DNA from 4 places in the Acidovorax sp. GW821-FHT11A03 genome. Region 3 is predicted to be linked to each of the others. Evidence: predicted binding sites of a transcription regulator. Region 3 holds the regulator's gene; each other region holds the start of a gene.

Region 1 (4,381 bases), on a different contig from region 3:
TGTTCGGCGATGGCCACTGGCCGGGCGCCCACGCCCACTACATCACGGGCAACGACGTGGCCCTGATCGCGCCGCGCGCCAAGGTGGCGGACTGGCCCATCCACACCCCGCGCGACGTGGCGCGCTACGCGCTGCTGCGCCATGTGACCGTGCCCGAGGCCTGGCTGCGCTGGAGCGAGACGCACGGGGTACAGGGCCAGCTCGACCCGCTGGCCGGCCCGCAGTTCGACCAGTTCCAGACCATGATCCGCGCGGTGATGGCCGGCATGGGCCTGGCACTGGTGCCGCGCTGCCTGGTGCAGGACGAGATCACCGCCGGCCTTGTGCGCGAGCCGCTGGCCGCCGCCGTCCAGCGCGGGGGCTACCAGAGCGAGGTGGGTTACTGGCTCTGCTACCCTGAAGGCCGCACGCAGCTGCATGCGCTGCAGTGCTTCCGGCAGTGGTTGCTGGCCTGCGCGGAGCCCGCAGGCGCGGCGCCCCCGCCCACGGGCCAGGCTCCCGGCCCTGTCGTCAACCCTTGTTGACGATACGAGTTCCGTCAACTACAGTTGACGAATGCCGAGCCCACCGCCCCTGCAGCTGCCCCCGCACGACGACCCCGAAGCCGCGCTGGCCGCCGTGGTGGCCTTGCGCCTGATGGCCGACCGGCTGGAGGCGGCGGCCGTGGCCACCGCCCTGGAGCGGGGGTGGTCGTGGGCGCAGATTGCCCAGGCCCTGGGCGTCAGCAAGCAGGCGGCGCACAAGCGGCTCTCTCCCCAGGCCACGCGCCCCGCCCCCCCTGGATGATGGAAGGACTCCTCCCCATGCTGCAACACATCCGCCAGCGCCTGAACGACATGCGCACCCTGCACCGGCTGTGCACGCGCGCCGAGCACCACGCCCGCGCCCGGGGCCAGCCGCAACCGGGCGCGGAGCACTTCCTGCTGGCCGCCATCGAGCTGCCCGACGGCTCCGCGCGCCGCGCTTTCGCGCGCGTTGGCGCGGACCCGGACGCCCTGCCCGCCGCGATCGAACAGCAGTACCGCGATGCGCTGGCGCAGATCGGCATTGATGCCGAAATGCCGCCCGCCGCACCCTGTGCGCCGCAGGCCGGGATCTACCGCGCGCAGCCCTCCGGCGAGGGCCTCATCCAGGCACTGGCGGAGGCTCGCAAGGGCCAGCCCGGCCCCTTGCTGGGTGCGCACGTGGTGGCGCTGATCGCGGCCACGCCGCAGGGCGTGGCGGCGCGGGCATTGCGCGCGCTGCGGCTGGACCCCCACGCGCTGAGCCACGCCGCGCGGCAGGAGAGCGCCCCGCGCGTCTGAAGCCCCCCCTTGGGCGCCAGGATGACCGTGCGGCGGCCTAGCCGCCCGCATAGGCCTCCAGCCCGATCGCCACCACGGTGGCCACGTCGTTGCCCACCTCCGCCCGGAACTCCGCCTCGGCCTGCGCGACGGCATCGCGAAACGCCTGCAGCCAGGCCAGGCCCGTGGGCGTGAAGCACACGCGGCGCGCACGCGCATCCAGCGGATCGGCCTCGCGCGTGACCAGGCCCCAGGCCTCGCACTGGTCCACCAGGTTGGCCATCGCCTGCTTGGTCATGCCCGCGCGCTGGGCCAGGTCGGTCAGCCGGTCGCCCTGCAGCGCCAGGTGGCGCGTGATGTGCACGTGGGCGGCGCTCACCTGGTCGCGCGCCGCGAGGTTGGACAGCGCCAGCGGCACCTCCACGTTGTGCGCCATGAGCTGCAGCACGCGCGCGTCGAAGCGCCGCATGGCGTGGCCGAACAGGCGGCCCAGGTGGGTCTGGCGCCAGCCGTCTTCGGGGGGTGAAGGAAGAGGCATATCAGGCATCCGCACATTGTCAGGCAAACTGACTAAATTGTGCTTGAATGCCCCGCGACGGCTCGCATAAACTACTGTTCAAGCATCCAGCCTGTGATTAACCGCAGAGCGATGCAGGCACCCAACCCATTGTTTCTCAAGGAGTTTTCTCATGGACGTCGCAGTCAAAGGCACCAACCCCGCATTGCCCGTGAACACCGAAAAGGCCAAGGCCCTGGCCGCCGCGCTCGCCCAGATCGAGAAGCAATTCGGCAAGGGCACGATCATGCGCCTGGGCGAAGGCGAAGTGATCGAGGACATCCAGGTGGTCTCCACCGGCTCGCTGGGCCTGGACATCGCCCTGGGCGTGGGCGGCTTGCCGCGCGGCCGTGTGGTCGAGATCTACGGCCCGGAATCCTCGGGCAAGACCACGCTCACGCTGCAGGTGATTGCCGAGATGCAAAAGCAGGGCGGCACCTGCGCGTTCGTGGACGCGGAACATGCCCTGGATGTGCAATACGCCCAGAAGCTCGGGGTGCAGCTGTCCGACCTGCTGATCAGCCAGCCCGACACCGGCGAGCAGGCGCTGGAGATCGTGGACAGCCTGGTGCGCTCGGGCGCCGTGGACCTGATCGTCATCGACTCGGTGGCCGCGCTCACGCCCAAGGCCGAAATCGAAGGCGAGATGGGCGACGCCCTGCCCGGCCTGCAGGCCCGCCTGATGAGCCAGGCGCTGCGCAAGCTCACGGCCACGATCAAGAAGACCAATTGCATGGTCATCTTCATCAACCAGATCCGCATGAAGATCGGCGTGATGTTCGGCAGCCCCGAAACCACCACCGGCGGCAACGCGCTCAAGTTCTACGCCTCGGTGCGCCTGGACATCCGCCGCACCGGCACCATCAAGAAGGGCGACGAGGCCATCGGCAACGAAACCAAGGTCAAGGTGGTCAAGAACAAGGTATCGCCGCCGTTCAAGACGGCCGAGTTCGACATCCTGTTCGGCGAGGGCATCAGCCGCGAGGGCGAGATCATCGACATGGGCGTGACCGCCAAGATCGTGGAGAAGTCGGGCGCCTGGTACGCCTACAACGGCGAGAAGATCGGCCAGGGCCGCGACAACGCGCGCGAGTTCCTGCGCGAGAACCCCGACCTGGCCCGCGAGATCGAGAACAAGGTGCGCGAGGGCCTGGGCATTGCGCTGCTGCCCGACGCGCTGCAGGCCCCTGCCGCCGCGGCCGAATGACCGCCACAATTCAAGCCAGATTGCCTTCCAGCGCTTGATTGACAAGCGCTGGCAGCTATTGAATTGAAAGCAAAGAAGAGGCCATGGGGTTCACCACGCTCTCGCTCAAGGGGCGGGCGCTGCGGCTGCTGAGCCAGCGCGAGCACTCGCTCGCTGAACTGCGGCGCAAGCTCGCGCCGCATGTGCAGGAGGGCGACGACCTGCAGGCCCTGCTGGAAGACCTGCAGGCGCGCGACTTCATCAGCGAGGCCCGGGTGGTGGAATCCGTGCTGCACCAGCGCGCGGGCCGCGTGGGTTCCCAGCGCATACGGCAGGAGCTGCACGCCAAGGGCATCGGCCCCGAGGCGGTTCAGCACGCCCTCGACCAACTCAAAGGCAGCGAATGGGCACGCGCCCATGCACTGTGGCTGCGCAAATTTGGCGCCGTGGCGGACGATGCGCAGCAACGTGCGCGGCAAGTCCGCTTTCTGACCGCACGCGGGTTTTCGGGCGAGATCACCCGGCGCGTCGTGCGTGGCGAAGCGCCGGAAATCCAGGGCGAGATCTAGGGCCGGTCACGCGGGCAGGGGCGGCGCCCCAAGGCCCCGGGACCCAGAAGACAGCACAGGCGGCCACGCTCCGGAGCCGCCTGTTGTCCCCACCGATCCCCGCCGTCAGAGGCCCAGCATCAGCTGCAGGTTCTGCACGGCCGCGCCGCTGGCGCCCTTGCCCAGGTTGTCCAGGCGCGCGATCAGCACCGCGTGCCGGTACTCTTCGTTGGCGAACACGCGCAGCTCCAGCTTGTTGGTGTCGTTCAGCGCGGTCGCATCCAGCTTGCCGTCGGCCGTGGCGGGCAGCACGCTGACCCACTGCTCGGGTGTATTGCTCCTGGCGTAATGCGCCGCCAGCGCGTCGTGCAAATCGGCCGCCTTGGGCGCGCCGGGCAGCAGGTCCAGATGCAGCGGCAGCTGCACCAGCATGCCCTGGCGGAAGTTGCCTACCGACGGCACGAAGATGGGCCGGCGGGTGATGCCCGTGTAACGCATGATTTCGGGCAGGTGCTTGTGCTGCAGCGTGAGCGCATAGGCCTCGAACAACGGCGCCGTGCCGGCCTCATAGGCCTCGATCATGGTCCGGCCGCCGCCCGAGTAGCCGCTGACCGAGGGCAGGGCGAGCGGGAAGTCCGGGGGCACCAGGCCCGCATCCACCAGCGGGCGCAGCAGCGCAATCGCACCGGTGGCATAGCAGCCGGGATTGGCCACGCGGTCCGCCTGCGCGACCGCTTCGCGCTGGCCGGCGGCCAGCTCGGGAAAGCCGAACACCCAGCCGGGCGCCGTGCGGTGGGCCGTGCTGGCG
Region 2 (4,381 bases), on a different contig from region 3:
AAAGGCCAGCAAGCGCGCACCGGCCGCAGGCAGCGCGTAGGGCATGGGCGGTGCGTTGGCCGGGGCGTCGCGGGTCGAGTCGAAATCATTGCCACGAAAAAACAGCTGGTAGCGCGTGTCCACCTGCTCGGCGGCGAAATGCGTCACGCCCCGCTCGTCCACGTGCGCCCACAGGTCCGCCTGGGCCGATTGCTGCATAAAACATAGCAGCAAGCCCAATAAATACAAGCGCAAGAGCCTGTTTTTGTGTGGATTCTTCATCACAGACACCGTGGGTGGCGGGTCCGGTCAGATGTCGATCTCGACCGCATCGCCGTGCAGTTCCATCAGCTCGCGCCGCGAGGCCGCCTCGCCCTTGCCCATGAGCTTGGTGATCAGGCCTTCGGTGGCGGCGAAGTCCATGTCGCCCAGTTGCACCGGCAGCAGGCGGCGGGTGTCGGGATTGAGCGTGGTTTCCCACAGCTGCTCGGCGTTCATCTCGCCCAGGCCCTTGAAGCGGCTGATCTGGCACTTCTCGCGGGCCACGCCGTCCTTGGCGCACTTGTCGAGGATGGCGGTGAGCTCGCCGTCGTCCAGCGCATACATCTTGGCGGCGGGCTTCTTGCCGCGCGCGGGCACGTCCACGCGGAACAGCGGGGGGCGCGCCACGTAGATGTGGCCGGTCTCGATGAGCTTGGGGAAGTGGCGGAAGAACAGCGTGAGCAGCAGCACCTGGATGTGCGAGCCGTCCACATCGGCGTCCGACAGGATGCAGACCTTGCCATAGCGCAGGCCCGTGAGGTCGGGCGTGTCGTTCGGGCCGTGCGGGTCCACGCCGATGGCCACCGAGATGTCGTGGATCTCGTTGTTGGCGAACAGGCGGTCGCGCTCCACCTCCCAGGTGTTGAGCACCTTGCCGCGCAGCGGCAGGATGGCCTGGCTTTCCTTGTCACGGCCCATCTTGGCGCTGCCGCCGGCGGAGTCGCCCTCGACCAGGAAGACTTCGTTGTGGGCGATGTCGCGGCTTTCGCAGTCGGTGAGCTTGCCGGGCAGCACGGCCACGCCCGAGCCCTTGCGCTTTTCGACCTTCTGGCCGGCCTTCTGGCGCGTCTGCGCGGCCTTGATGGCGAGTTCTGCCAGCTTCTTGCCGTAGTCCACGTGCTGGTTGAGCCAGAGCTCCAGCGCCGGGCGCACGAAGCCGCTGACCAGGCGCACCGCGTCGCGCGAGTTCAGCCGCTCCTTGATCTGGCCCTGGAACTGAGGATCGAGCACCTTGGCCGAGAGCACGTAGCTGGCACGGGCGAACACGTCTTCGGGCAGCAGCTTGACGCCCTTGGGCAGCAGGCTGTGCAGTTCGATGAAGCTCTTGACGGCGTTGAACAGGCCGTCGCGCAGGCCACTTTCGTGCGTGCCGCCAGCGCTGGTGGGAATCAGGTTGACGTAGCTCTCGCGCATGGGCTGGCCGTCTTCGGTGAAGGCCACGCACCAGGAGGCGCCCTCGCCCTCGGCAAAACTCTCGTTGTTGCGGTCGGCATAGCCTTCGCCCTCGAAGAGCGGGATCACCGGGTCGCCGCTGAGCGTCTGCATCAGGTAGTCGCGCAGGCCACCCTTGTACTGCCAGGTCTGGGTGTCGCGCGTCTTCTCGTTGACCAGGGTCACGGACACGCCGGGCATGAGCACCGCCTTGCTGCGCAAGAGGTGGGTGAGCTCGCCCATGGGCAGCGCGCTCGACTCGAAATACTTGGCATCAGGCCAGGCGCGCACGGTCGTGCCCTGCTTGCGCTCGCCCGCTTCCAGCGCGCGGGTCACCAGGGGCTCGACCACATCGCCGGCCGAAAACACCAGCCGGGCGACCTTGCCTTCGCGGTGGCTGCTCACTTCCAGGCGGGTGGCCAGCGCGTTGGTCACGCTCACGCCCACGCCGTGCAGGCCGCCCGAGAAGCTGTAGGCACCGCCCTTGCCCTTGTCGAACTTGCCGCCCGCGTGCAGGCGGGTGAAGACCAGCTCGATCACCGGCGCGTTTTCCTCGGGGTGCATGCCGAAGGGGATGCCGCGCCCGTCGTCCTCGATGCTCACCGAGCCGTCGGCGTGCAGCGTGACCTTGATCTTCTTGCCATGGCCGGCCAGCGCCTCGTCGGCGGCGTTGTCCAGCACCTCCTGGATGATGTGCAGGGGGTTGTCGGTGCGGGTGTACATGCCCGGGCGCTGCTTGACGGGCTCCAGGCCCTTGAGCACGCGGATCGACCCTTCGGAATAGTCACTACTGGTGGACACGGAAGACGGTTTGGCAGACATAGCGGCGGATTGTAGTGCGGCAGCAGCGCAATAGCTGGATGAAAAAACAGTCATGACAACACTGGCAGCGTGCTCCGGGCCCCCCAGGCCCGGGGGCGGCGGCGGCAGACAGAGTGGCTGGGGGCGGGTTGCAACACAAAGGACGGTCCCGCGCAGCAGGCCTGGCGGCGACCCCGCTGCCAACTGTATTGGTCCCCGGTGTATCAGCGCGTTTCGCCCAATCTCGCTACATTCCTGCGCATGCATATGAATCCTCCCAAACTGTCCATGTTCCAGGTGCTCGCGTGCGGCGCGGCCATCGTGACCCTGTCCATGGGCATCCGCCATGGGTTCGGGCTCTGGCTCCTGCCCATCACGCAGGAGATGGGCTGGACCCGCCAGTCGTTCGCGCTGGCCATCGCCATCCAGAACCTGTCCTGGGGCCTGATCGGCATCTTTGCGGGCATGGCGGCAGACCGGTTCGGGGCGTTCCGCGTGCTCATCGGCGGCGCGGTGCTCTATGGCCTGGGTTTGGCGGGCATGGCGCTGTCGCCCACGACCACCCTGTTTGCGTTGACGGCCGGCGTACTGATCGGCGCCGCGCAGGCGGGCACCACCTACGCCGTGATCTACGGTGTGCTGGGCCGCCAGATCGCGCCGGAGCGCAGGTCCTGGGCCATGGGCGTGGCGGCGGCCGCAGGTTCGTTCGGCCAGTTCCTCATGGTGCCCGTGGAGGGCTGGCTGATCGCCGGACTGGGTTGGCAGCAGGCGCTGCTGGCCTTGTCGATGGCCGTACTGCTCATCGTGCCGCTGGCCTTTGGCCTGCGGGAGCCGGGCTTCAAGGGCGCCGCGCCGCCCAAGCGCGAGCAGACCATCGTGCAGGCGCTGGGCGAGGCGTTCCGCTACCCGAGCTTCAACCTGCTGATGGCCGGTTATTTCGTGTGCGGCTTCCAGGTGGTGTTCATCGGGGTGCACATGCCCAGCTACCTGAAGGACCACGGCCTGTCGCCCCAGGTGGCCAGCTACGCGCTGGCGCTGATCGGCCTGTTCAACGTGCTGGGCACCTACGTGGCCGGCACCCTCGGCCAGCGCATGCCCAAGCGGTTCATCCTGGCCTTCATCTACTTTGCCCGCGCGGCGGTGATCACCGTGTTCCTGCTCGTGCCGCTGTCGCCGCTGTCGGTGTATGTGTTCTCGGCCGTGATGGGCACGCTGTGGCTGTCCACCATCCCGCCCACCAACGCCACCATCGCGCAGATCTTTGGCGTGCAGCACCTGTCGATGCTGGGCGGCTTCGTGTTCTTCAGCCACCAGATCGGCAGCTTCCTGGGCGTGTGGCTGGGCGGCTATCTGTATGACGCCACGGGCAGCTACGATATCGTCTGGTACATCGCCATCGCGCTGGGGGTGTTTGCCGGGCTGGTGAACCTGCCGGTCCGGGAAAGCCCCATCCCGCGCGGCGCCGCCCAGCCCGCCTGAACACGGCCCTTGCATCCGAACATCCCCATGTCCACCGCCAGCAGCGCCCCCTCGACCTCGCCCGGCCACGGCATGCCACGGGCCTGGCGCTGGCTGGCCTGGACAGTTGCCGTGGTGCTGTGCCTGGCGGTGTTTGGCATGTACACGGTGCCGGACTTCATGGTGATGCTGGCCGACCAGATGTGGGCGTGTTTCTGAGCCCGCGCCATCCACTTTCAAATCTTTTTGGCCGCCAGCGCTTGATGAATAAGCGCTGATAGCTATATTTTCAATAGCAAATGCACGGTAACGAAGCCGCTTCCGACTGGGTCCGCCGCTGGTCCCACCTGATCGCGCCGGGCAGCACGGTGCTCGACGTGGCCTGCGGCGCCGGGCGCCACCTGCGCTGGCTGCATGGCCTGGGCCACCCCGTGGTGGGGGTGGACCGCTCTGCCGAGGCCCTGGCCGCCTGCGAGGGGCTGGGGGAACTCGTCCTGGCCGACATCGAGAACGGCCCATGGCCGCTGGCGGGCCGCCGGTTTGGCGCCGTGGTCGTCACCAACTACCTGTGGCGGCCCCTGCTGGCCACCCTGGTGGAGAGCGTCGCACCGGGTGGCGTGCTGATCTACGAAACCTTTGCGCACGGCAACGGCACCGTGGGCCGCCCTGC
Region 3 (4,381 bases):
CGGGGCCACCGGGGACCCTATGCCCTCGGCCACGGCAATGCCCCGCTCCGTGCACGCCGTCACGTCGATGTGACTGCCGATCTTGCCGGTTTGCGCGATCAGTTTGAGGCGGGGAAGCTTTTCCACCAGTTGGCGCGTGATCTGTGTGCGCTCCCGCACCAGAACGATGATGTCGGCATCCTTCAGGCGGACAGAAAGCTGCCCAAGTCCTTTGACGGTGTTGGTGTAGACCTTGGCGGTGTACGCGTCGAGCCGGGATGCGCAGTGCAGCTTGCGGACTGCGTCCTGGTAGTCGTCGAGAATCACAATGTTCATCCCGATATTGTGCCTTGGTGGCGCCACCGGCATTCACCGGGCCGCCGTCCTGGGGCATCAAAGTACGGGGCTTTTGGTGACGGAGTGTTGGCGCATCCCGCAAAACGCTGCCGCCCATGGCAGGACGGGGCGGGGCCGTGCCATCGCTCCCCGGCCGTTTTTCTCACGCCCGCAGATCCATCTCTTTCGAGAAGGAACGCCACACGCCAACGAGGACCGTGCCGTTGGCGCCGTTGGCCCGTGATGAAGGAAGTATCTTGGTCTCAAGAGGCCTGCAGGGCTCCCTCGCAGGCCACCATGCGGTCCAGTTCCGCGCACACGTCAGCCATCCTGCCGGTGATCACCAGCCGGCCTGTGCCGGGGGCTGAGATCCTGCGCAAGACCTTGGCGGTCCGGCGGCCCGATCCATCGGTGGGCCGCGGTGCTGCGCAGGCGCTGCGGCTTCCTGCGGGCGGTACCGGCATCGCGGGCGGTGCTCTGCGGGTGGCGGCCTGCCGCCCGGGGCTTTCGGCGGGGGGCGTCTGGGGCGTGTTGACCGTGAAGGGCCAGTTGCCGCGCAGCGGACGTGGGCCAGGGAGACCCTGCGGGCGGTGGATGCTCCTGGAGCCGGCCGTGCCCCGGCCGTCGCTGCGGTCCGTGCCATCGTGGTGGGAACGGGGTGGGGGCGAACCTGCCGCAGACGGCATCGCGAGCGCGGCGGTCGAGTGAAACCAGCGCGTCAGCGAGCGCAGCGGCACGGAGAAGGCGGAAAAGGTGGTCAAGGCAATTCCCATGTGAAAACTCCGAAGGTCGGGGGTTGGACATAGGCAGGATTGCAAATTGAACCCGCACCGCAGGGCTGGCGTGCCGGTTTGCCCGGCACACCAAACGCCCGCCACCTGCAATGCGGTAGTGAATGGACCAGCAGCCGGGACCGGCTACATCAGCATGGTGTTGCGAATGAGGCCTACCGCGAGACCTTCGATTTCGAAAGGTTCGCCAGGCTGTACCACGATGACCGGGTAGTCCGGGTTTTCAGGCAGCAGCTCGATGGCCGTGGCGGTGCGCCGCAGGCGCTTGACCGTCACGTCGTCTCCCAGGCGGGCCACGATGATCTGGCCGTTGCGCGCCTCGCGGGTGGACTGCACGGCCAGCAGGTCGCCGTCCATGATGCCGGCATCGCGCATGGACATGCCACGCACCTTGAGCAGGTAGTCGGGCTTGTGCTGGAACAGGCTGTTTTCCACGCTGTAGGTCTGGTCGACGTGTTCCTGCGCGAGAATGGGCGAACCCGCCGCCACCCGCCCCACCAGGGGCAGGACCAGCTGGGAGAGCCCGGGAATGGGCAGGTGGAACTGGCTGCCGCGCGCTGCATTGATGGAGCGCAGCGTGTCGCTGCGCAACCGGATGCCCCGCGATGTGCCGCTCACCAGTTCGATCACGCCCTTGCGTGCGAGGGCCTGCAGATGTTCTTCTGCCGCATTGGCCGACTTGAAGCCCAGTTCAGCCGCGATTTCGGCGCGGGTGGGAGGCGCCCCTGTGCGTGCAATGGCGGTCTGGATGAGGTCCAGGATCTGTTGCTGGCGGGCCGTGAGTTTCGGGTTGTCGAGCATGGTGGTTTCCGGTGGAGGCGGCTACAGTGAAGGACAACTGTTTTTTAATCCAGTAACTGTATTTTTCACCAGTTTTTCGGAGTATGCAAGTGAGTGGGCAAAAAATTGTGGTTTTGGGCACTGGAGGAACCATTGCCGGCACGTCGGCACAGGCGGGTGACAACATCGGGTACACCGCCGCGCAGGTCGGGGTGGAGCAGCTGCTGGCAGCGGTCCCCGGATTGCAGGAGGCGGCCGGTGGCATGCTCGTGGCGGAGCAGGTGGCTCAGATCGACAGCAAGGACATGGATGGCGGGGTGTGGCAGGCCCTGGCGCTGCGCTGCGCCCACCACCTCCAGGATGCTTCCGTGCGCGGGGTGGTCATCACCCACGGCACCGATACGCTGGAGGAGACGGCCTGGTTCCTGAACCAGGTGCTGGATACCCGGCTGAAACCCGTGGTGCTGACCTGCGCCATGCGCCCGGCCACGGCGCTCACGCCCGACGGGCCGCAAAATCTCCTGGATGCCGTGGCGGTCGCGGTGGCTGCGGGTGCCCGCGGCGTGCTCGCAGTGGCCGCTGGCGAGGTCCACGGCGCACAGCAGGTCCAGAAGGTGCATCCGTACCGTGTCCATGCGCTCAGTTCGGGCGAGGCCGGGCCTTTGGGGTGGGTGGAGGAGGGCGCCATTCGCCTTGCGCAGGATTGGCCGATACCGCCCGCCAAGCATGCGTGGGGTGCTCTGCAAAATATAGCAAATGCAGCGGCCTGGCCCCGCGTGGAGGTGATCATGAGCCACGCGGGCGCCACGGGCGCCATGGTGGATGCGCTGGTGCGTGACGGCGTCCAGGGGCTGGTGGTGGCATGCACCGGCAACGGCACCATCCACCACCTTCTGGAAGCCGCATTGCTGCGCGCGCAGGAGGTGGGCGTGCGGGTGGTCCGGTCCACGCGCTGCGCCGAGGGGCGGGTGCTGCCCAAGCCTGGTGACGTGCTGCCTGATTCCGGCGGGCTGCCGCCCCTGAAGGCCCGGATCTCGCTGATGCTGGACCTGATGCGCTGAGCGCGAAGGCTGTCCAGTGTTGTTTGCAGCCCTCAAGACACACGCCTGGGCCTACCCGGCGCTGGAAGTGGTGCACATCGTTGGCATTGCCCTGCTGCTGGGCAACCTGGTGCTGCTGGAGTTGCGCGTGTTTGGCCGGGGGGCGGCGCTGCCCGTCAAGGACCTTGCGCGGCTCAGCCTGTCGCTGGCATTGTGCGGCTTTGGCCTGGCGGCGGCATCGGGCCTGCTGATGTTCGCCACCCAGCCTTCCGAGCTGCTCGCCAGCCGCGCATTCACCTTGAAGATGCTGCTGTTAATGCTTGCGGGCTGCAACGCCGCGTGGTTCCATGGGCGTGGATCGCTGGCGCGCCTGGACGCCCTGGCCCGGGTGCAGATGCTGGCGTCCACGCTGATCTGGCTGGCCGTGGTGGTCTGTGGCCGCTGGATCGCCTATCTGTGACCTGACAAGGAGAGAACCGATGAGTCTGCAACGCCGCCGCCTGCTCCTGGCCACTGCGATGGTTCCGCTCTGGGCGCGCGCCCACCATGGCTGGAGCAGTTTTGATGCCGAGCGCCCCATCTATCTGGAAGGCACGGTGCGCAAGGTGCGCTGGCAAAACCCCCATGCCGAGCTGGAGCTGGAGCTTCCCGCGCAGCTGCGGCTTCCCGCGGACCTGGCGCAGCGCGCGGTGCCCGCCCAGGCCTCGCCCGTGGACGGCAAGGCCTTGCTGGCCAAGGCGGTGCTGCCCACCCGCAAGGACCGCCGCTGGGAGATCGAGCTGGCGCCCCTGACACGCATGCAGGCCTGGCAGGTGCAGGAGATCAAGCCCGGCACGGACCTGTCGGTGGTGGGCTTTACCCTGCGCGATGAGAAGGGCGATGCGGTGCTGCGCGCGGAATACCTTTTCGTGGACGGCAAGGCCTACGGCCTGCGCTCCAGTCCGGCCTGAACAAAACCAGGATGGGTGGCAAGGCCGGGGCCATGAGGGCCTGGCACCGCTGGTGCCACGGCGCGCCTGAAGGGGCCACCGGCACCTCCCAAAAGAAAAGCGACGCCCTGGTGCCCCATGGCGTCGCTGGTCCTAGGGCGTGACCCTCGCGCTCAGCTGGCCAGCGCCTGGAGCGCGCGCGCGGTGATTTCTTCCACGCTGCCCGTGCCGCTGATGGCGCGGTACTTGGGGGCGGCGTCGGGCTCGGCCTGGGCCCAGCTGCTGTAGTAGTCCACCAGGGGGCGCGTCTGGTCGCTGTAGACCTGCAGGCGCTTCTTGACGGTTTCTTCCTTGTCGTCTTCGCGCTGGATCAGTTCCTCGCCCGTCAGGTCATCCTTGCCTTCCACCTTGGGGGGGTTGAACTTGACGTGGTAGGTGCGGCCGCTGGCAGGGTGCGAGCGGCGGCCGCTCATGCGTTCGATGATGGCGTCAAAAGGCACATCGATTTCGAGCACGTAGTCGAGCT
Region 4 (4,381 bases), 410 kb from region 3:
GCATCCGCGTACTGCCGCCAGGCGCTTGATTTGCATCAAGGTACCGCATGCCCAAGGCGGCCGGGGCGATACACAGGGAGGGAACGTCATATAGTCCAAGGTAACCCTTTGTGTTCTTGCATGACAGACTCTCTTGTACCTGCGGGCATCGACACCGCGGACAGCCCCCACTACCTGCGCGCGTTGACCGACATGGCCGATCGGCGCATGGTGGTCGCTGACGCCGCCATCTACACCGACAACGGCATCAAGCTGGTCGAGAAGGGGGCCCGCATCGATGGCCGCCTGTACGACCGCCTGGTGCAGCACAAGCTGCGCGAGCCGATTGACCGGCACCTGTCCATCGACAATCCCGTGGATGTGCCTGCCTTGCTGGCTGCGGGGCAGGCCTTGGTGGAGCGGGAGGTGCTGCCCCGGCTGCTGGCCGAAACGCTGGGTTCGGCTGCCCGGCTGCTGGCGCCGCTGCGCTCGCTGCCCTTGCCTCCCTCCATGGCCTGCAAACTCACCGTGATGCGCGAGCAGCGGCCTGAACTTTTCCAGCACAGCCTGCAGATGATGACCGTGGCCGTGTTTCTGGCCATCAAGAGCGAGCTGGGCGAGCGCGACTGCGCCAACCTCGCCGCCGCAGCCTTGCTGCACGACCTGGGCGTGCTGCACATGGACCCGGCCTGGAGCGATCCCGACCACAAGGTCGTTGGCGTGCAGCGCAAGCACCTGGTGGCGCACCCCATCACCGCCATGCTCATGATCCGCGACACCCAGGCCTACCCCCGGCCGGTGGAGGTGGCGGTGCTGGAACACCACGAGCGCATGGACGGCAGCGGCTATCCGCGCGGGCTGGCGGGGGCGGATATCTCGGTGCTGGGCCGCATCCTGCTGCTGGCCGAAGTGGTGGCTGCGTTCTACGAGAAATACGACGACATGCCCGCGCAGCGCCTGTCACTGGTGCTGCGGCTGAACCATCGCAAGTTCCCATCGGCGCTGGTGGCGCATCTCCTGCCCCTGCTGCAGGAGGAGGTCGCCCGCGACTCCGCGCTCATGCCCCTGGGCAACGATGCCCCGCGCCAGATGGACCTTCTCGCTGAGGCCTTTGCCTGCTGGGACCAGCTCAAGGCCGCATTGCCCCCCGGAACCAGCGCGAAGACGCTGCCGGGGAGCGCCCTCGCATTTGTCGATGCCCGCCTGCTGGCCCTTCAGAAAGCCCTGACGGAAGCTGGTTCGCACCCCCAGCAGCAGGGCGAGTTCATGGCGCAGCTGCGGGGCGACACCATGGGCATGGCCGAAGTGGCCCTGGTGGGGCGCGAGGCGCTGTGGCAGCTCCAGAGCATCCTGAATGCCAGCCACCGCCGTTGGCCGCAACTGGCGCAGCGCGCCACGCCCGCGGATGGGGCGGTGGCGGATTGGTGTGATTGGGCCCTCCGAAAGCTCTGAGAACCTGCTCAGGATCTTTTCGGGGGCGCGCAAGCGCCTTGCCGGGGCCCGTGAGTCAACGTGTTTTCAGGCCGCCTTGTTGCGGCGCCGCGGGAGGCGATGGCGCATCGCCCATCCCGCCATGAGGGCCGAGAGGATCGCCAGGCCCCATTCGGACAGCGTTGGAATGGAGGCCGGGGCGGCGGGTGGCGCGATGCCCACGTGGACCGTGAACGAATCGGCGGTGGGGCCCGCGCCCCAGGTCCAGGTGTAGGAGCCTGGCGTGAGCCCCAGGCTGGCCAGCGAGGTCCCCGTCCACGTGGCCGAGGAAGCGAGCGCCGATCCGGAGACGTAGCCCAGGGGGGCGAAGACAAACCCCGGTGCCATCATGCCGTCCAGTCCCACCATGTCGCCCGACGATGTATCGGCGAGGACAGGGCCTCCCGCCCCCAGCATGGGAGGCCCGGAGACGCCCATGTAGGCCTCCACCGTCCCGGCCGTGCCGGTGAAAATCAGCGCAGCCGAGGGGATGACCACGGAGAAAAGAGGCCCGTTGCCGGCCGGGGTGAGGGCTGCCATGTTCATGCGGCCGCTGCCGCTGGCGACCACATTGCCGCTACTTTCGAAAACGTAGACCGCATAGGCGGCGAACGTGTTGCCCGACAGGAGAAGCAGCAGGGCGACTGCTGCCGACTGGATTGCCTTCATTGAACGACTCCCTCTGTTTCCTTTTGCGGTCCATTGTAGGGAGCGCGGCGTGTGCCGCACAGCTCTGAATGGCAGGGCCTTCCCGGGCCTTTCCGAGGTTTTCATGCTGTTGGCAAAATACTGGTTATATTTACAGTATTCGTGTTTTCGGACCCTCTCTTCCCACCATGCCTGCGCAACGCCACTCCCTGCGGGTTGTCGCCTCCGATCTGCCATTTGCCGTGCCTGGCGTCTGGCACGCGGACGGGCTGGTGGGCACGGGCCAGCACCAGGCGCAACCCACGGGGTATGCGCTGCTGGATGCGCAGCTACCGGGTGGAGGGTGGCCTGTCGGGGCGCTGAGCGAGGTGTTGCAGCCTTTGGCGGGCCTGCATGAATGGCAGCTGGTGCTGCCCGCCCTGGCCCAGGCCACGGCCGCGCGGCATGGGGCCGTGGTCGTGGTGGCGCCCCCGTGCGAGCCTTTTGGCCCGGCGCTCCAGGCCCAGGGGCTGCCCCCCGGGCGGCTGGGCCTGGTGCGGGCGGATACGGCCATGTCGGCGCTGTGGGCCGCCGAGCAGGCGCTGCGGTGCCGGGATGTGCTGGCCGTCATGGCCTGGCTGCCGCAGGCACAGCCGGCGGCCTTGCGCCGGCTGCAGCTGGCCGCGGCCCAGCAACAGCAGCTGCTGTGGGTGTTTCGGCCCGTCAGCGCGGCCCCCCAGGCGTCGCCAGCCTTGCTGCGGCTGCAAGTCCAGGGCATGCCCATGCCCGCGGGCACGCCCGTGTTCCCCGGGATGCAGGTGCACATTCTCAAGCGCCGGGGGCCGCCCCTGGCGCAGGGGCTGCCATTGCCCGGATGCCACCTTCTGCTGGCGCAGGTGCTGGCGGCGCAGGCCGAACGGCGGCGTGCTGCCCAGGCCGCGGCGGTGGGCATGATGGAGGAAGGCCGGGGCGCATTGGCCGTTGCACTCCCCGCCGGGGGCGCCGTGCCGCGTCGGGCGCCCGCGCCCGCATCGCCAGGGGGGAGGGGGCATGCACTGGATCGCGCTGCCATGGCCACGGCCGGATGAGGGGGAGGGCGGTTTCACGGCGCTGGCAGGAGCCGCCGTGGCGATGGAGCCGTCGGCGGGCTGGTGGGCGCTGCGTTTTACACCGCGCGTGGCGCTGGTGGACGATGAGGCCGTGCTGCTGGAAGTGTCCTCCACCGAACGGCTTTGGGGCGGGCGCGATGTCTTGCTGGCGCAGGTGCTGCAGGCCTGGGCCGTGGCGGCTTCCACCTCGGGCGGGCAAGGAGAGCCTGTTTTTTCTGAAGGAAGCAGGCCCTGTGCGCAGCCGCCGTGGGGCTGCGGCCCCACGGCGCTGGTGGCGCACGGCTTTCTGAGGCTGGCCCTGGCGGGCCGGGCGCCGCCTGCGCAGGGGCCGCCAGGGCTGCCCTTGCATACGCTGACCGCCTTGCGCCCGCATGTGGCCAGCCTGGAGCGCATGGGCTGCCGCACCTGGGGGGCGCTGCGTGCGCTGCCGCGCCCGGGGGTCTCGCGGCGTTTTGGCGCGGGGGTGCTGCGGGCCCTGGACCAGGCCTTTGGCGATGCCCCCGAAGCGCATGCGTGGCTGGAACTGCCCGAACAGTTCGCGCTGACCCTGGAGCTGCCCGCGCTGGCGGCGTCGGCCGACGCGCTGCTCTGGAGCGCCCACCGTGGCATCGCGGCCCTCCATGGCTGGCTGCAGGCACGCCAGCAAGGTGTGCTGGGGCTGGAGCTGGCGTGGCGCCACGACCTGCGGCGCATCGACGGCGTGGTGATCGCGCCCGTGCAGGCGCTGCAGGTGCGCACGGCGCAGGCCACGCAGGACATGGCGCATCTGCGGCGGCTCCTGGCGGAAAACCTGGCGCGGACCACGCTGGCCGCGCCAGCGAACCAGATCACGCTGCGCCTGCTGGATGCGGCCCCGCTGGCGCACCGCAGCGCCAGCCTCCTGCCGCCGGATGGCCGTGGGGACAGCGACCCGGGCCTGCCGGGTGGCGTGCAAGGCGAGGCCTTGCACCAGCTGCTCGAGCGCCTGTCCGCCCGGCTGGGGGCCGAGCATGTGCAGGCGCCGGTGCTGCAGGCCGACCACCGCCCCGAGCGCATGCAGCAGTGGCGCCCGGCGGCCGAGGTGCTGCGCGTGGCGGCGCCCCCCCGCCCCGCGGCCCGGGGTGCATCCGCCAGCGCTTCCGACGCGGCCCTGGACGCCACGCCCGGCGGGCTGCTGCAGCCCACCTGGCTGCTGAACCCGCCACGGCGCCTGGCCG

The links. The regulator LexA, encoded in region 3, represses DNA repair genes until DNA is damaged. The targets are predictions, from matches to a motif close to ACTGTATNNNNATACAGT.
Region 1: a site for LexA is predicted at 1,895-1,912, ahead of recA (recombinase RecA). Genes of this name have one in related genera too.
Region 2: a site for LexA is predicted at 2,308-2,325, ahead of AC1RVY_RS16430 (DNA topoisomerase IV subunit B). Genes of this name have one in related genera too.
Region 4: a site for LexA is predicted at 2,238-2,255, ahead of imuA (translesion DNA synthesis-associated protein ImuA). Genes of this name have one in related genera too.

What each region holds. Positions count from the first base shown of each region.
Region 1 is NZ_JBXASG010000004.1:161,883-166,263, forward strand. Features, by position in the region: gene AC1RVY_RS11210 (LysR substrate-binding domain-containing protein) at 1-524, shown strand, start outside; gene AC1RVY_RS11215 (helix-turn-helix domain-containing protein) at 556-786, shown strand; gene AC1RVY_RS11220 (Clp protease N-terminal domain-containing protein) at 804-1,304, shown strand; gene AC1RVY_RS11225 (MarR family winged helix-turn-helix transcriptional regulator) at 1,342-1,821, opposite strand; gene recA (recombinase RecA) at 1,973-3,046, shown strand; gene recX (recombination regulator RecX) at 3,130-3,594, shown strand; gene argC (N-acetyl-gamma-glutamyl-phosphate reductase) at 3,700-4,381, opposite strand, start outside.
Region 2 is NZ_JBXASG010000006.1:149,268-153,648, forward strand. Features, by position in the region: gene AC1RVY_RS16425 (lytic transglycosylase domain-containing protein) at 1-198, opposite strand, end outside; gene AC1RVY_RS16430 (DNA topoisomerase IV subunit B) at 289-2,274, opposite strand; gene AC1RVY_RS16435 (MFS transporter) at 2,515-3,732, shown strand; gene AC1RVY_RS16440 (hypothetical protein) at 3,760-3,930, shown strand; gene AC1RVY_RS16445 (class I SAM-dependent methyltransferase) at 4,011-4,381, shown strand, end outside.
Region 3 is NZ_JBXASG010000001.1:399,471-403,851, forward strand. Features, by position in the region: gene AC1RVY_RS01870 (D-2-hydroxyacid dehydrogenase family protein) at 1-315, opposite strand, end outside; gene AC1RVY_RS01875 (hypothetical protein) at 579-1,076, opposite strand; gene lexA (transcriptional repressor LexA) at 1,233-1,907, opposite strand; gene AC1RVY_RS01885 (asparaginase) at 1,991-2,947, shown strand; gene AC1RVY_RS01890 (hypothetical protein) at 2,967-3,386, shown strand; gene AC1RVY_RS01895 (DUF6152 family protein) at 3,406-3,876, shown strand; gene adk (adenylate kinase) at 4,029-4,381, opposite strand, start outside.
Region 4 is NZ_JBXASG010000001.1:811,809-816,189, reverse strand. Features, by position in the region: gene AC1RVY_RS03735 (HD-GYP domain-containing protein) at 121-1,431, shown strand; gene AC1RVY_RS03730 (IPTL-CTERM sorting domain-containing protein) at 1,498-2,118, opposite strand; gene imuA (translesion DNA synthesis-associated protein ImuA) at 2,286-3,164, shown strand; gene AC1RVY_RS03720 (DNA polymerase Y subunit UmuC family protein) at 3,127-4,381, shown strand, end outside.